Regions from separate parts of the Pseudoxanthomonas sp. Root65 genome, predicted to be linked through region 2. Evidence: predicted binding sites of a transcription regulator. Region 2 holds the regulator's gene; the other holds the start of a gene.
What was found. Region 2 encodes FliA, which starts transcription of late flagellar genes. Its sites were predicted from a motif close to TAAAGTTTNNCNNNCNNNGGCCGATAA; they were not measured.

Region 1: ASD77_RS01700 (GGDEF domain-containing protein) is a predicted target of FliA. The motif match lies at 3,224-3,250, and genes of this name have one in related genera.

The regions. Positions count from the first base shown of each region.
Region 1 is NZ_LMHA01000001.1:370,829-378,077, reverse strand. Features, by position in the region: gene ruvX (Holliday junction resolvase RuvX) at 1-83, shown strand, start outside; gene ASD77_RS01705 (aspartate carbamoyltransferase catalytic subunit) at 103-1,047, shown strand; gene ASD77_RS01700 (GGDEF domain-containing protein) at 1,608-3,167, opposite strand; gene ASD77_RS01695 (hypothetical protein) at 3,316-3,594, opposite strand; gene ASD77_RS01690 (prolyl oligopeptidase family serine peptidase) at 3,597-4,400, opposite strand; gene ASD77_RS01685 (DNA ligase) at 4,473-5,324, opposite strand; gene ASD77_RS01680 (DUF1294 domain-containing protein) at 5,492-6,097, opposite strand; gene mgtE (magnesium transporter) at 6,118-7,249, opposite strand, start outside.
Region 2 is NZ_LMHA01000003.1:396,182-403,430, forward strand. Features, by position in the region: gene ASD77_RS16485 (chemotaxis protein CheA) at 1-1,041, opposite strand, end outside; gene ASD77_RS18240 (hypothetical protein) at 1,069-1,206, opposite strand; gene ASD77_RS16490 (protein phosphatase CheZ) at 1,244-1,861, opposite strand; gene cheY (chemotaxis response regulator CheY) at 1,861-2,241, opposite strand; gene ASD77_RS16500 (RNA polymerase sigma factor FliA) at 2,397-3,149, opposite strand; partial or broken gene ASD77_RS16505 (MinD/ParA family protein) at 3,146-3,958, opposite strand; gene flhF (flagellar biosynthesis protein FlhF) at 4,014-5,678, opposite strand; gene flhA (flagellar biosynthesis protein FlhA) at 5,858-7,249, opposite strand, start outside.

The DNA.
Region 1 (7,249 bases), on a different contig from region 2:
CCGCCACGCTCGACGCCGTCGCCGCCGCCGTCATCATCGAACGCTGGCTGGCCGCGCCGCACGACGCGACCCTGCTGACCTGACCCTTCCCGACCGCACCCCATGACCCCACAACTCGATTCCGACGGACGCCTGCGCCACCTGCTCACCCTCGACGGCCTGCCGCGCGAGACCCTCTGCCGGCTGATCGACCGGGCTGGCCAGATCCGCGATGCCGCGCTCGGCCGCACCCCGCGCCGGCAGGTGCTCGACGGCACCACCGTCTGCACGCTGTTCTTCGAGCCGTCCACGCGCACGCGCAGCTCGTTCCACATCGCCGCGCAGCGCCTCGGCGCGGACGTGCTGAACTTCGATGCCTCCACCTCGTCCACCCGCAAGGGCGAGACCGCGCGCGACACGCTACGCAATCTGGAAGCGATGGGCGTGCGCGGCTTCATCGTCCGCCACGCCGACGATGGCGCGGTCGCCGCGCTGGCGGCCGAGGCCGGCGAGGGCACGGCGCTGGTCAATGCCGGCGACGGCCGCAGCGCGCATCCCACCCAGGGCCTGCTGGACGTGCTGACGATCCGCCAGGCCAAGGGCGCGGACTTCTCGCGCCTGAAAGTGCTGATGGTCGGCGACGTGAAGCATTCGCGCGTGGCACGCTCGGACCTGCACGCGCTGCGCACGCTGGGCGCGGGCGAGATCCGCGTGTGCGGCCCGCAGTCGCTGCTGCCGGACGACGGCACGCTGGCAGGATGCGTGCAGGGGCAGGACTTCGACGCCATGCTCCAGGGCGTGGACGTGGTGATGATGCTGCGCCTGCAGCGCGAACGGATGGAAGAGGGGCTGGTGTCGTCGCTGGAGGACTACCACCGCGACTACGGCCTGACCACGCTGCGACTGGCGCACGCCGCGAGGGACGCGGTAGTGCTGCACCCGGGGCCGATCAACCGCGGCGTCGAGATCACCGACGAGGTGGCCGACGGCCCGCAGTCGCTGGTGCTGCGCCAGGTCAGCAACGGCGTCGCCATCCGCATGGCGGTGCTGGAGATGCTGCTGGGGTAAGGTAGCGACGCTGCGTCGTGCATACGATGTCTGCTTGATGTGCGCGGGGATCCGAATGCCCCCATCGCGGCAGCGCTCAACAGACGAAAGGCTGATCAAGCCGGAACCAGCGACGTCATCCACCAGCACCAAAGACACTGGGTCCCGGCCTGCGCCGGGATGACGGTTTGAGACATCGCGGGTCAATAGACATGGATGCCGCGTCAACAGCATGCGCGATGTTCGATTCTCAGCGACTATCCGGTTCCCGACGGACTGCTTGGCCTCATGCGTGACGTGCTCGCGATTCTGCGAGTAGCTTGCAGACCGTCATCCCGGCGAAGGCCGGGACCCAGTGTCTTTCGCTCTCCCATCAAGCGAGGCCGCAGTGCCGTGTTGCCATGGATGAAGTCACTGGGTTCCGGCTTACGCCGGAATGACGGTCTGAGATATCGCGGAGAGAAAGTAGTCTGCATCGCGTCGATCGCACGTGCTACGCGCATGCAGGTACCGCCGGCGTTACGGGTTCAGACAGGGCATGACGCGTGGGATCGACATCGCGTCGCCTCCCAGCGGCGGGGTCACTCCGGTGCGGCGACCACGCGGTTCTTGCCGGCCTGCTTGGCCTGGTACATGGCACGGTCGGCGCGTGCGAGCAGTTCGTCCTGCGATTCGCCGGGTTGCCAGCGCGCCACGCCGGCGCTGAAGGTCACCAGGATGCCGCGGCCTTCGTAGACCAGTGGTTTGTGCGCGAGGCGGTCGCGCAGGCGTTCCAGCGTGCCCATCGCTTCCAGGAAGCTGGTCTCCGGCAACAGCAGCACGAATTCCTCGCCGCCGAAGCGGGCGACCGCATCGGTGGCGCGCAGGGTGTTGCGTGCCAGCGCCACGACATGGCACAGCGCGGCGTCGCCGCCGAGATGGCCGTGCGCGGCATTGATGTGGCGGAAATCGTCGAGGTCCAGCAAGGCCAGGGTCAACGTCTGGCCGCTGCGCAGCGCACGCACCGATTCGCGCTTGAACAGCTCGTCGAAGCCGCGCCGGTTGAGCGCTTCGGTCAGCTGGTCCACGCGCACCAGTTCGGAGACGGACTGCAGTTCCTGTTCCAGGTTCATCACGCGGCGCTCGGCTTCCTCCACCTCGCGTCGCGCTTCCAGCAGGCTGTCCCGCGCACGCGCGGCCTGCGCCTGCACCGTTGCGGTGTCCTCCAGGATGTCTTCCATCCGCTTGCCCAGCTCGGCGATGCTGCGGCTCTCGCGCACGGCCTGGGCGTGGAAGCTGATGCGGTCGTGGTATTCGCCGGTGCTGCTGGCCATGCCGTCCAGCCGCTCGACGAAGGTCACCATCATCTCCTTCATCGACGCCTTCGACTCGGCCAGGCCCTGTTTCAGCAGGCCCTGCTTGTAGATCACCTCGCGCAGACCGGCACGCGTCTGTTCCAGCGCGGTGCGGTCGAGCGGTCCGGCGAGCAACTGGCGTACCGCGCCGATCTGGTCCTGCAGCCAGCTGCCGTCCTCGATCAGTTCGCCGACGTTTTCCAACAGCAGGTCGAACAGGCTGCGCATCAGTTCCTGCGCATCGTTCACTTCGTGCGTGCGCAGGCCGACCTGCTGGCAGAGTTCCTTCAACTCGCTGCCGAGTTCGGCCAGCGGCTGCGCGGGTTGCCACTGGCGCACGCGGTCGGCCAGGGCGTGCGCCTGCGGCAGCAGCGTGGTGTCGTCGCGCAGCAGGTGTTCCATGCCGCCGACCAGCAGGTGGTGCAGCAGGTCGCGCATCTGCTCCGCTTCGCCCGACAGCGGCTCATCCTGGATCGTGCGGATGTACTTGTCGACGAGCTGGCGCAGCGCGCGGCCATAGCGCGGCCAATCGTTGTCGGCATGTGCGGACTGCAATCGCTCGCCCATGCCATGCAGTTCGCCCGGCAGACCGGCGACGCCGTCGGCAAAGGCGGACAGCAGGGCGGCCGGTTCCTCCGCGTGCGCGAACAGCGCCTGCAGTTGGGCGGCGCTGATCGCCGGGGCCCTGGCGGTGGTCTTTGTCGTGGCGAGTTCGCGCGAGGCCGGTGCAGCGGCCTCGCGGCGACGCGACCACAACCGGCGGAAGCCGCCAGAGATACCGGAGTTGTCGTCGGCCGCGTCAGCCATTCAAATCGCTCGCACGGCCATGGGCGGATGCCCGTCGGCCACCAGGGGATGCCGGGTTATCGGCCGCGACGGGCACGGGTTGAGGCTGGCGTGTCCGCCGGCGGCGGCGAGGCGGCCGAAGCGTGACCCAAGGCGTGCCGGCGCTGGCTCAGTCGCCGTGCCGGGGGAAACGGGCCTGGGCTTCCTCGATGATGGCCAGTTGGCTCGCGGCTTCCGCGTTGCCGGCAGCGGCGGCCGCGCGGACCTGCTCCAGCGTCGGGTGCGAGACGATCAGCAACAGGTTGCCGCACTGGGGGCAGGCGTAGTCGGTGACGGCGTCATGCAGTTCCATTGCCATGGCACGGCTGTCGCCCTGCCAGCCGCAGGGGCAGGCCAGCGGCTGGTCGCGCCAGCCGGCGGTGAAGTAGTCGGGGATCAGGTCGGCCACGCTCAGCGCCCGCGACGCTGCGCGAACAGCCAGTCCCACATCGGCGCGTGGGCGTAGGTCGCGTCCCAACTGTTGTGGTTGGCGTCGGGGAATTCGGTGTAGCGCGCGTCGCGCGCGCCAGCGGCCTTCAGCGCGGCATCCATGCGGCGCGACTGCGACGGCGGCACCACGTCGTCCTTGCCGCCATGGAAGATCCACACCGGCACATCCTTCAGCCGCTGCGCGGCGGCGGCGAAGGGGTCCGCAGCGCCCGCCACGCTGTGCACGTTCATGCTGGGGCGGTCGCGTCCCCAGTCCACGGTGATGCCGCCACAGATCGGCACCAGCGCGGCGAAGCGCGTGGGCTGCTGCAGCGCCAGTTCCCAGGTGCCGTAGCCGCCCATCGACATGCCGGTCAGCGAGACGCGGTCGGGATCGCCGTTGAACTCGCGCAATGCCGCGTCCAGCGTGGCGAAGGCGATGGGTCCGGCGTCCTGGGTCCATTCCGTATCGTCCGGCGCCTGCGGGAACACCACCAGGGCGGGAAACGTGTCGGCGTGCTCGCGCAGGTACGGCCCCAGGCCGGCCATGGTCTGCTTCACGCCATCGCGGCCGCGCTCGCCGGAGCCGTTGAGGAACAGCACCACCGGCGGCTTGTCGCTACGGAAGCGCGCGGCCGGCACGAACACTTGGTAACGGTAGGTCTGACCGTCGAGTGCGATCTCGCGCGCGACGAATTCGCCGCTGGGATTCATCGGGGCGGTCGTGGTGCAGGCGGTCATCAGGATCAGCAGCAGGCCCAGGCAGGCGGTGGCGAGAAAGCGCATGGCGGTCGGCATCGGGGATAACGAATGGCAGCATAACCCGAGGGTGCCGCCAAGCCGGGCGGGCCCGACCGTTTAGCGTGCGCGATCGGGCGGTGGCATGTCCTCGCGTACCCGCACGAAGCGGGCGAAGCGGGGCAGTCCGGTCGAGGTGAGTCCGCTGTAGCGGTACGTCACCCACGCGCCCAACGGCGGTGGCGCGGCCCGCTGCGCGTCGGTGAAGCCGCTCCCCAGGCGGAAGCTGCGTCCCTCCGGGGTACGCACCTGCACGGCGCCCATCATGCCCTCGTACTTGCCCTTGCCGGGCAGGTGCGCGACCACCTGCGCTTCGGCGTCCTGGTGGATCTTGTACTTGAGCAGGTGGTCGCTGCGCCCGGGCCGGTAGCGCGCGTCGCGCCGGTGCAGCATCAGGCCCTCACCGCCGGCGGCCACCACGCGGGCCAGTTCTGCATCCAGCTCGGCGGTGCTGGCGAAGCGCTGCTGCGGGATCATCGCCAGATGCACGTTGCCGGCGGCCGCGACCACCGCGCGCAGGCGCGCGACGCGCTGGTCGAAGGTGCCTGGATGCGCGGGCAGGTCGAAGGCCATGAAGCGCACGCTGCGCCAGGCCTGCGGATCGAGGTTGACGCGGCGGACCAAAGCGCTGACTTCATCGAAGCGGCCGCGCGCGATCCAGACCTCGCCGTCCATGGCGTCGGTCGGCCAGCCACGGGTGAACGTGGCGGGTGCCGCGATGCGCGCGCCGCCGCGTGTCCAGAGCGCCCGGCCATCCCAACGCGCCCGCACACCGTCCAGCTTCTCGCTCACCAGGAAGGACGACACCGCGACGCCCTCGCGGTAGGACGTGGCCAGCATCGGCTCGGGGGGCGGCGTCGCGAGGGCGGGCCACGTCAGCAGGCACAGCAGGGCAGCGAGAAGCAGGCGCATGGCGATGAACCGGATCCGGGAAGCGGCAGCGTCGCGCGCGGACACGATCGGAGGAATCGGGACATGCCGCAGCGGCCTGTAGGAAAGCGGCGCGTGCGGGCGAACGTCAGTCCGGCAGGCTCAGCCTCGTCGGGCCACAAACGCTGGCCACGTCCCTCGCATCGGCGTCATGCCCGCCCCCACAACCACGCAGCGGCGGCGATGAGGTGCAGTACCACCATGGCCCGGAACACCACGCGGTAAGCGCGTTTGCTTGACTTGTGCCGCAGCACCTGCTGGGCGATCCACGCACCGGGCCAGCCACCGGCCAGTTCCATCATATGCAGCGTCGATTCGGGCGTGCGCCAGCGGCCGGTCTGCGCGGCATGCTTGTCGAGCGCGTAGGCGACGAAGGTGATCGCCGACAGCGCCAGCGGCACCAAGGCCGCTTCCAACGGAAGTCGTCCCGCGCCGATCGCCCATGCGATCAGCAGGGCATAGGCCACGATGGCGAGCGCGCCCGGCAGGGCGGAGCCGGGTCGCCATGGCATCGCCCGCGACGGCGCCGCCGGTTTGGCCTGACGCACCGCCGGTACCGTCCTGCGCACCGTCAGGGTGCGCCACTTGCCGTCGGCCTGGCGTTGCGCGGTGAACCTGATCACTTCGCCCACCTCGGGGCGACGCCCGTCGAGCCGGTAGTCCCGAACGTGGAAGAACACGCGGGCCGGTTTGCCGTCGAGCGGTGCGATAAAGCCGAAGCCGCGGTCGTCGTTCCATTCGCTGACCTTGCCCACGCGTTCCATCGTGGAAACCATCAGTGCAGCAGGATGACCGTGGCCAGGCCCAGGAAGCAGAAGAAGCCCATCACGTCGGTCACGGCGGTGACCACGACGGTGCCGGCGACGGCGGGATCGATGTTCATGCGTTTGAGCAGCAGCGGAAGCAGCACACCGGCGGTGGCGGCGGCGCAGAAGTTCAGTACCAGGGCCATCGCGATGACCAGCGACAGCAGCGGACTGCGGAACCAGGCGAACGCGATGACGCCGACGATGCCGCCGATCAGCAGGCCGTTGATCAGCGCCACCCGGATTTCCTTCCACAGCAGGATGCGCGCATTGCTGGCGCCGACCTGGCCCAGCGCCAGGCCACGTACCATCAGCGTCAGCACCTGCACCGCGGCGTTGCCGCCGATGCCGGCGACGATCGGCATCAGCACGGCCAGCGCGACGATCTTCTCCAGCGTGGCGTCGAACTGCTTGATGACCGTCGCCGCCAGGAACGCCGTGAACAGGTTGATGCCCAGCCACACCACGCGACCGCGCACGGCGCGCTTGACCGGCGAGAACAGGTCCTCGTCTTCGTCCAGACCGGCGGCGCCCAGCGCCTGGTGCTCGGCCTGCTCGCGGATGATGTCGACCACGTCGTCGATGGTGATGCGGCCGAGCAGGATGTTGTTGTCGTCCACCACGGGCGCGGACACCCAGTCGTGGTCGGAGAACTGGCGCGCCACTTCCTGCGCGCTCTCGCCCACGTCGATGGCTGGCTGCTCATCGTCGATCAGGCGGTTGATCGGCGTGGTGTCCTCATGCGTGACCAGCGCGGCCAGCGGCACGCGGCCCAGGTACTGGTGGCGACGACTGACCACGTACAGGTGGTCGGTGTGGTCCGGCAGTTCGCCACGCAGGCGCAGGTAGCGCAGCACCACGTCGACGTTGACGTCGGCGCGCACGGTGACCACGTCCGGGTTCATCAGACGGCCGGCGGTGTCCTCCGCATACGACAGCACCTGCTCCAGGCGCTCGCGGTTCTCGCGGTCCATCGACTTGAGGACTTCGTCGATGACGGTGTCGGGCAGGTCTTCGACCAGGTCCGCGAGATCGTCGATGTCGAGGTCCTCGACCGCGGCGACGATTTCGTCGGTGTCCATGTCCGCCAGCAGGCTCTCG
Region 2 (7,249 bases):
CGACAGCCGCACATGGCCCTGCCTGGGCTTGCTGCAGGCCTCGCGCAGCGACGGCACTTCGATCCCGTGGTCGATCGCGTTGCGCACCAGGTGCACCAGCGGATCGGCCAGCGCCTCGACCAGGTTGCGGTCGAGCTCCGTGTCGGCGCCGACCAGTTCCAGGTCGACTTCCTTCTGCAGCTGGCGGGCGACGTCGCGAGCGACCTTGGGGAAGCGCGAGAACACCTTGCCGACCGGCTGCATGCGCGTACGCATCACGGCGGTCTGCAGGCGTGCGGTGGCGATGTCCAGGCTGCTGACGGCGCGGTCCAGTTCCTCGTCGCGGATGCGCGCGCGCAGCGTCTTCAGGCGGTTGCGCGACAGCACCAGCTCGCCGACGAGGTTGACGATGGCATCCAGCCGCTTGGTGTCCACGCGGATGGTCTGTTCGACCTCGCCGCCGGCCTTGGCGGCGGGCTTCGGCGCGGCGGGTCTGGCCGGAGCGGGCGCCGGTGCGGCTCGCGGTGGCGTGGGCGCAGGCGCGGCCAAGGTCGTCGGCGCGCCATCGCCGTGCAGCTGGTCGAGCAGCGCTTCGAATTCGTCGTCGCTGATCATGTCGCCGCCCGCGGCGGGCGCCGTCGGTGTCGCCAGTGCAGCAGGCGCAGAGCGAGGTGCGGGGGCGCCACCGTGCACGTCGAACTGGTCGATCAGGATCTGTGGCGCATGCGGCGGGTCTTCGCCGGCGCCGATGGCGTCCAGCATCTGCTGCAGCCAGTCCAGCGACTGCTGCGCGGCGTCGAAGTGCTGCGCTTCCAGCGCGGCCTGACCGGCGCGGACCAGGCCCAAGGTCTCTTCGGCCGCGTGGCACAGGTTGACCATGGGCTGGATGCCGAGGAAGCCGGCACCACCCTTGAGGGTGTGGAAGCCGCGGAACACCGCGTTGAGCTGGTCGCTGTCGGACGGGTCCTGTTCCAGCGTGACCAGCTGTTCGCCGAGCCGGTCGAGGATTTCCTGCGCTTCGATCAGGAAGTCGGCGGCGATTTCGGGCGTGACGGCGGACATGGGCGGGACGGATACCGGGGCAGGCGATCAGCGGGAGGAATCGAGCAGGGCCGGGGCGGCGCGGCGTCGCAGGAAACGGCCGACCAGCGCATCGCAGACCAGCAGCGATCCCACGAACAGCAGGACGACGGGGTGACGGGAACGGCGGGCGGCAGCGGCGGGCATGGCGGGTCTCCGGTTCCGCAGCGCGTGTCCCCCGGGGCTACAACCCCAGGCCGGACAGCAGGTCGTCGGCGTCGTCCTGCGAAAACGCGTTGCGGTCAAGACCAGCAACGGCCGGACCGGCGAGTTCTGAAGCCTTGTCGCGGTTTTTTTCCGGTGGCGGCAGGCCGAGCGCGCCGAAACCCTCGTGCACGCGACGCACGATGCCGGCCACGCGGCGGATGATCTGGCCGGTGAGGTCCTGGTAACTCTGCGCCAGCGCCATCTCGGACAGGCCCTTGCCGATGCTGTCCACCAGCGCGGCCTGCGCCGGCGACAGGTCGGTGGCTTTCAGCTGGGTGGCGTAGCCACGGCACTGTTCGGCCAGGTCCAGCGTCTTGTGGCTGGCCTGCTCGGTCATCTCCACCACGTGGTCCAGGCGTGCACAGGCGTCATCGAGTTCGTCCGGACCGGTCGGCGGCAGCTCGCCCAGCGTCTGCGCCAGCTCACGCGCCAAGCGTCCCAGGCCCTGCATCATCGGCTGCGTGCGCCACGCGGCGATGGCATCCAGTTCGCGACGCCAGCCGGCTTCGTCGCCCTGTTCCAGGGCGTCGAGGGCGTGCTGCAGTTTCTCCACCAGCGCCGCGCGGGCAGCGGTGGCGTCGACGACGGCGTTCATCAGGCGGCCGCTCCCAGGCGTTCGAAGATCTTGCCCAGCTTCTCTTCCAGCGTCTGCGCGGTGAACGGCTTGATGATGTAGCCGTTCACGCCGTTCTGCGCCGCTTCGATGATCTGCTCGCGCTTGGCCTCGGCGGTCACCATCAGCACCGGCAGGGTCTTGTAGCGGTCGTCGGCGCGGATGGCCTTCAGCAGCTCGATGCCGGTCATGCCGGGCATGTTCCAGTCGGTGACCACGAAGTCGAAACCGCCCTGGCCCAGCGCCGTCAATGCGCTGTTGCCGTCCTCGGCCTCGGCGGTGTTCGTGTAGCCCAGGTCGTTGAGCAGGTTCTTGATGATGCGGCGCATGGTGGAGAAATCGTCCACGATCAGGATGCGCATGTTCTTGTTGGTCACGGGTGCTCCGGTATTGCGTGGACGGCGAGTCTGGAGGGGGTATCGGCCGGGGCCGGGAAATGTTTAGGGGCGGTGGATGACGCGGCAGGGGCACAGGGTGCGGAGCCGTGTCTCACTCCTCACGCCTCTCCACTCGCTTCTCACTCCTCGTCTCCCAGCCCCGCGTCGGCCTTCTCGAACACCTGCAGGCGTCCGCGCAGGCGCACCATCGCCTGGCCGTGGATCTGGCAGACGCGCGATTCGCTTACGCCGAGCACGGCGCCGATTTCCTTCAGGTTGAGCTCCTGCTCGTAGTACATCGACAGCACCAGTTGCTCGCGCTCGGGCAGCTGGCCGATGCACTTGACCAGTTGCTGGCGGAACTCGCTGCGTTCCAGGTTCTGCTGCGGCGAGGGACCGCCGGTACGCGAGGTGTTCGGCTCGCCGTGGTCGTCGATGTGCGACTCCAGGCTCAGCACCTGGCCACGCGCGGCGTCTTCCATCAGGCGCAGGTATTCGGGCAGCGGCATCTCCATCGCGCTCGCCACTTCGGTGGCGATGGCGGCACGGCCGGTGCGCTGTTCGATCTCGCGCACGGTGGCGGCGGCCTGGCGCGCGCGGCGATGCACCGAGCGCGGCACCCAGTCGCCACGGCGGATCTCGTCGATCATCGAGCCGCGGATGCGGATGGAGGCGTACGTCTCGAACGAGGCGCCCTGTTCGGCGTCGTAGCTGCGCGAGGCTTCCAGCAGGCCGATCATGCCGGCCTGAATCAGGTCGTCGATCTCCACGCTGGCCGGCAGTCGCGCCGCCAGGTGATGGGCGATGCGGCGGACCAGGTCGGCGTGCTGGGTGACGAAGTCGTTGGCGGCGCTTCGCTGCACCGCGCGGTACTGGGCGGCGGCGGTGTTCATGCGGCCACCCCCCGCTGGATCAGGCGTTCGACGAAGAATTCCACGTTGCCGCGCGCGCCTACCGGCGGCTGCCAGCGCGCCGTCGTGCGTGCGATGTCGGTGATGGCGCGCGCCGACGGGCTGCCCGGGTAGGCCTTCACCACCGCCTGCTGGCGCTGCACGGCGCGGCGCAGCCAGTCGTCCTGCGGCACGGCGCCCAGGTAGTGCAGGGCGACGTCGCCGAGGAAGCGTTCGCAGACGCGGGCGAGTTTCTCGTACAGCTTCCGGCCCTCGTTGGGGTCGCGGACCATGTTGGCGATGACGTGCACGCGGTCCAGGCCGCGCTCGCGCGTCAGCACCTTGATCAGCGCGTAGGCGTCGGTGATCGAGGCCGGTTCGTCGCAGACCACCACCACGGTGTCCTGCGCGGCCTGGCAGAAGGTCAGCACGCTGTCGGTGATGCCGGCGGCGGTGTCGACGATCATGAAATCGAGGGCGCGCTGCAGTTCGGAGAATACGTTGACCAGGCCGACGTGTTCGGCCGGGGTCAGTTCGGCCATGTGGCGGAAACCCGACGAGGCCGGCACCACCAGCACGCCTTCCGGACCTTCCAGCAGCACGTCTTCCAGGCCGCAGCGGCCGGCGACCAGGTCGGCCAGGGTGAATTTCGGCGACAGGCCGAGCAGCACGTCCACGTTGGCCAGGCCCAGGTCGGCGTCCATCAGCAGGGTGCGCTTGCCCATCTCGGCGAGCGACACGGCCAGATTGACCGACACATTGGTCTTGCCCACGCCGCCCTTGCCGCCGGTGACGGCGACGACACGCACGGGATGGAAGGCGCCGGGCAACGGCGGGGTGCTGCGGGGATTGGTCTGCAGCGGATGGTCAGGCGACATGGGTGGCCTCGGTCGAGCAGGGTTCGTCGGCTTCGCGGCGCAGCTGGTCCAGCCGCAGCACGAGGTGGGCGCTGTTGGCGCGATGGAGGTCGTCGGGAACGCGCTGGCCGTCGGTCACCCAAGTCATCGGCAGCTGGTGGTCGACGACCACGCTCAGTGCGCTGCCCAGGCGGCCGGTTTCGTCCAGCTTGGTCAGCACCACGCCTTGCGGCTGCACGGTGCTGAAGCGGCGGACCACTTCGTCCAGGTCGGAGAAGTGCGAATTGGCCGGCAGGCACAGCAGGGTCTTCACCTGGCCGGAGGCACGCAGCCAGTTGAGCTGGCCGACCAGGTTGCGATCGCGCTGGCCCAGGCCGGCGGTGTCGATCAGCACCAGCTTGTAGTCGCGCAGGCGTTCCAGCACCAAGGCCAGGGTCTGCGCGCTGTCGGCCTCGTGCACGGCGATGCCGAGCTGGCGGCCGTAGCCGTGCAGCTGCTCGCGGCCGCCGACGCGCAGGGTGTCGGTGGTCACCAGCGCCACGTCGCGCGGGTTGTGGCGTTGCGCGAAGCAGGCGGCCAGCTTGGCGATGGTGGTGGTCTTGCCGGCGCCGGTGGGGCCGACCAGGGCGATCACGCCGCCGGTGTCCAGCAGGTCGGTGTCCAGCACCGGCAGCTTCTTCGACAGCAGGCCCAGCATCAGGCCGCGACCGCGGTGCGCTTCGGTATCGGCCGGAATCTGCAGGGCGATGTCGCGGGTGATACCGGCGTCGAAGCCGTAGTCCTCCATCAGTTCCATCGCCTGCATGCGCACCGGCGAACCGCGCAGGCGTTCGTCGGTGAGGCGGTGCATCTCGCGCTCGATCATCTCGCGCATGGCAGACAGTTCGCCGCGCATCTGCACCAGCTGCTCGTCGCTCTCGCGCGCCTGAGCGGCGTTGTCGGTGACCACGCTCAGCGTGGGCACGGTGACGGTGGTCGGGGCCGCCACGGGTGCGATGGCCGGCGTGCGGGCGGCATGCAGAGTGGCCACCGGCGCGGGTTCGGGTTCGGGCAGCGACACCGGCGGCGCGATCGAGGGCAGCAGCGCGTCCAGGTCCAGGGTGTCGTCGGCGTCGGCGCGCGGTACGACCGGACGGCGCGGAGCGACGGGCTCGTTCGCCGGCGCCGGCGGCAGGCACGACGCCAGCTTGGCGGCGAAGGATTCGGGTTCGATCAGCAGCGGTGCCATCTCGCGCGTCACCGGTGCCTGCACGCGGTCGGCCGGAGCCACCGGCGCACGCGGTGCGGCGACCGGCGAAGGCGGGGCAACGGTAACCGCGGCGGCGGCGACCGGTGCCGGCGTCGCGATCTCGGCGTGCGGCGCCGCGGGCGTCGCCGACTGGCGACGGGCGAAGTAGCTGGCCGCGGCCTGCGCCGGCGACAGCGCGGGTGCATTCGCGGCCGCGGCCGGCGTGGCCGGATCCAGCAGCGGATGCAGCGGCGCCGCGGGCGCAGCCGGGCGCATCGCTTCCAGCGTGCGCTGCACCAGCGCTTCGTCGTAGTTGCTGGCGGCGACGATCTCGACACCGTCCTCGGTGACCCGGTTGGACAGGATCACCGCATCCGGCCCGTGTTCCTGCCGGACCATCGCAAAGGCAGTGCGCATGTCGGCGGCGACGAAGCGTTTGATTTTCATGTCAGGGGCCGGGATTCGTGAGTGGGGATTCGGGATTCGTCAGGGCAACAGCAAGGCTCGGCACGCCGCCGTTTTCGTCGATGAGGGTTTGTTCCACGTTTCATTGCCATGCCATCTCTCTCCGATCCCGGGAAATCCGCCGTTGCGAATCCCCAATCCCCACTCACCAATCCCGGCTCTCAACTGATCGTCCCCACCAGCTTCAGCCGCTTGTCCTCGGGAACCTCGCTGTAGGCCAGCACCGACAGCGAGGGGACGCTGTGGCGGACCAGGCGGGCGAGGGCGGCGCGGACCGTTCCCGGTACCAGCACCACCGCAGGCTCGCTGCGGGCTTCCTGCTTGGTCACCACGTCGGCGAGGCTCTGGTGCAGGCGTTCGGCCAGTCCCGGTTCCAGCGCCGCGCCGGTTCCCTGGGTGCTGTCCTGCAAGACGCGTTCCAGATTCGGCGCCAAGGTGTAGACGGGCAGTTCCGGTGCCATGCCGGAGATTTCCTGCACGATGAAGCGGCCCAGCGAGGTGCGCACGGCGGCGGTCAGCGCGGCCGGATCGGCGTTCTGCGGGGCGAACTCGACCAGCGCCTCGACGATGCGGCGCAGCTGGCGGATCGGCACGCGCTCGATCAGCAGGTTCTGCAGCACGCGCACCACGGTGGCCAATGGCAGCGCCTTCGGGGTGAGGTCCTCGACCAGCTTCGGCGCGCTGCGGGCCAACTGCGACAGCAGCTGCTGCACTTCCTCGTGGCCCAGCAGTTCCGGCGCGTGTTCGCGCACCAGATGCGAGAGGTGGGTGGCCATCACCGTGGCCGGGTCGACCACGGTATAGCCCAGCGATTCGGCGGTGGCCTTCTGGTGCGACTGGATCCACACCGCGTCCAGGCCGAACGCCGGGTCCTTGCCGGGGATGCCGTCGATGGTGCCGAACGCGCCGCCCGGGTCGAGGGCCAGTTCGCGGTCCGGATGGATCTCCGCCGACGCCACCGGCACGCCGTGCACCAGCAGGCGATAGCCGTTCGACGGCAGTTCCAGGTTGTCGCGGATGTGGACCGGCGGCACCAGGAAACCGAGGTCCTGGGTCAGCTTGCGGCGCACCGCCTTGATGCGCGACATCAGCTCGCCGCCCTGGTTCTTGTCGACCAGCGGGATCAGCCGGTAACCCACTTCCAGGCCCAGCGGATCGACGGGACGCAGCTCGTCCCAGGTCAGTTCGGCATTGCGGTCCGGGGCGCCCGGGCCGGGCAGGGCGGGCACGTCGCCGGCCGGCCCGTCCGGGCCTTCCTGGGTCCGCTTCCACATCTTCCAGGCCAGGTAACCGATGCCGGCGGCCAGCGTCAAAAAGGCGACGTTGGGCATGCCGGGCACCAGCCCGACCAGGCCCAGCACGCCAGCCGCGACCGCGAGCGCCTTGTGCTGGCCGAAGGCCTGGCCCATCACGGCCTGGCCCATGTCTTCCGAGCGCGAGGCGCGCGTCACCAGCATGGCCACGGCCGACGACACCAGCAGCGCCGGCAGCTGGGCGACCAGGCCGTCGCCGATCGACAGCAGGGTGTAGGTGGAAGCGGCCTCGGCCGCTGG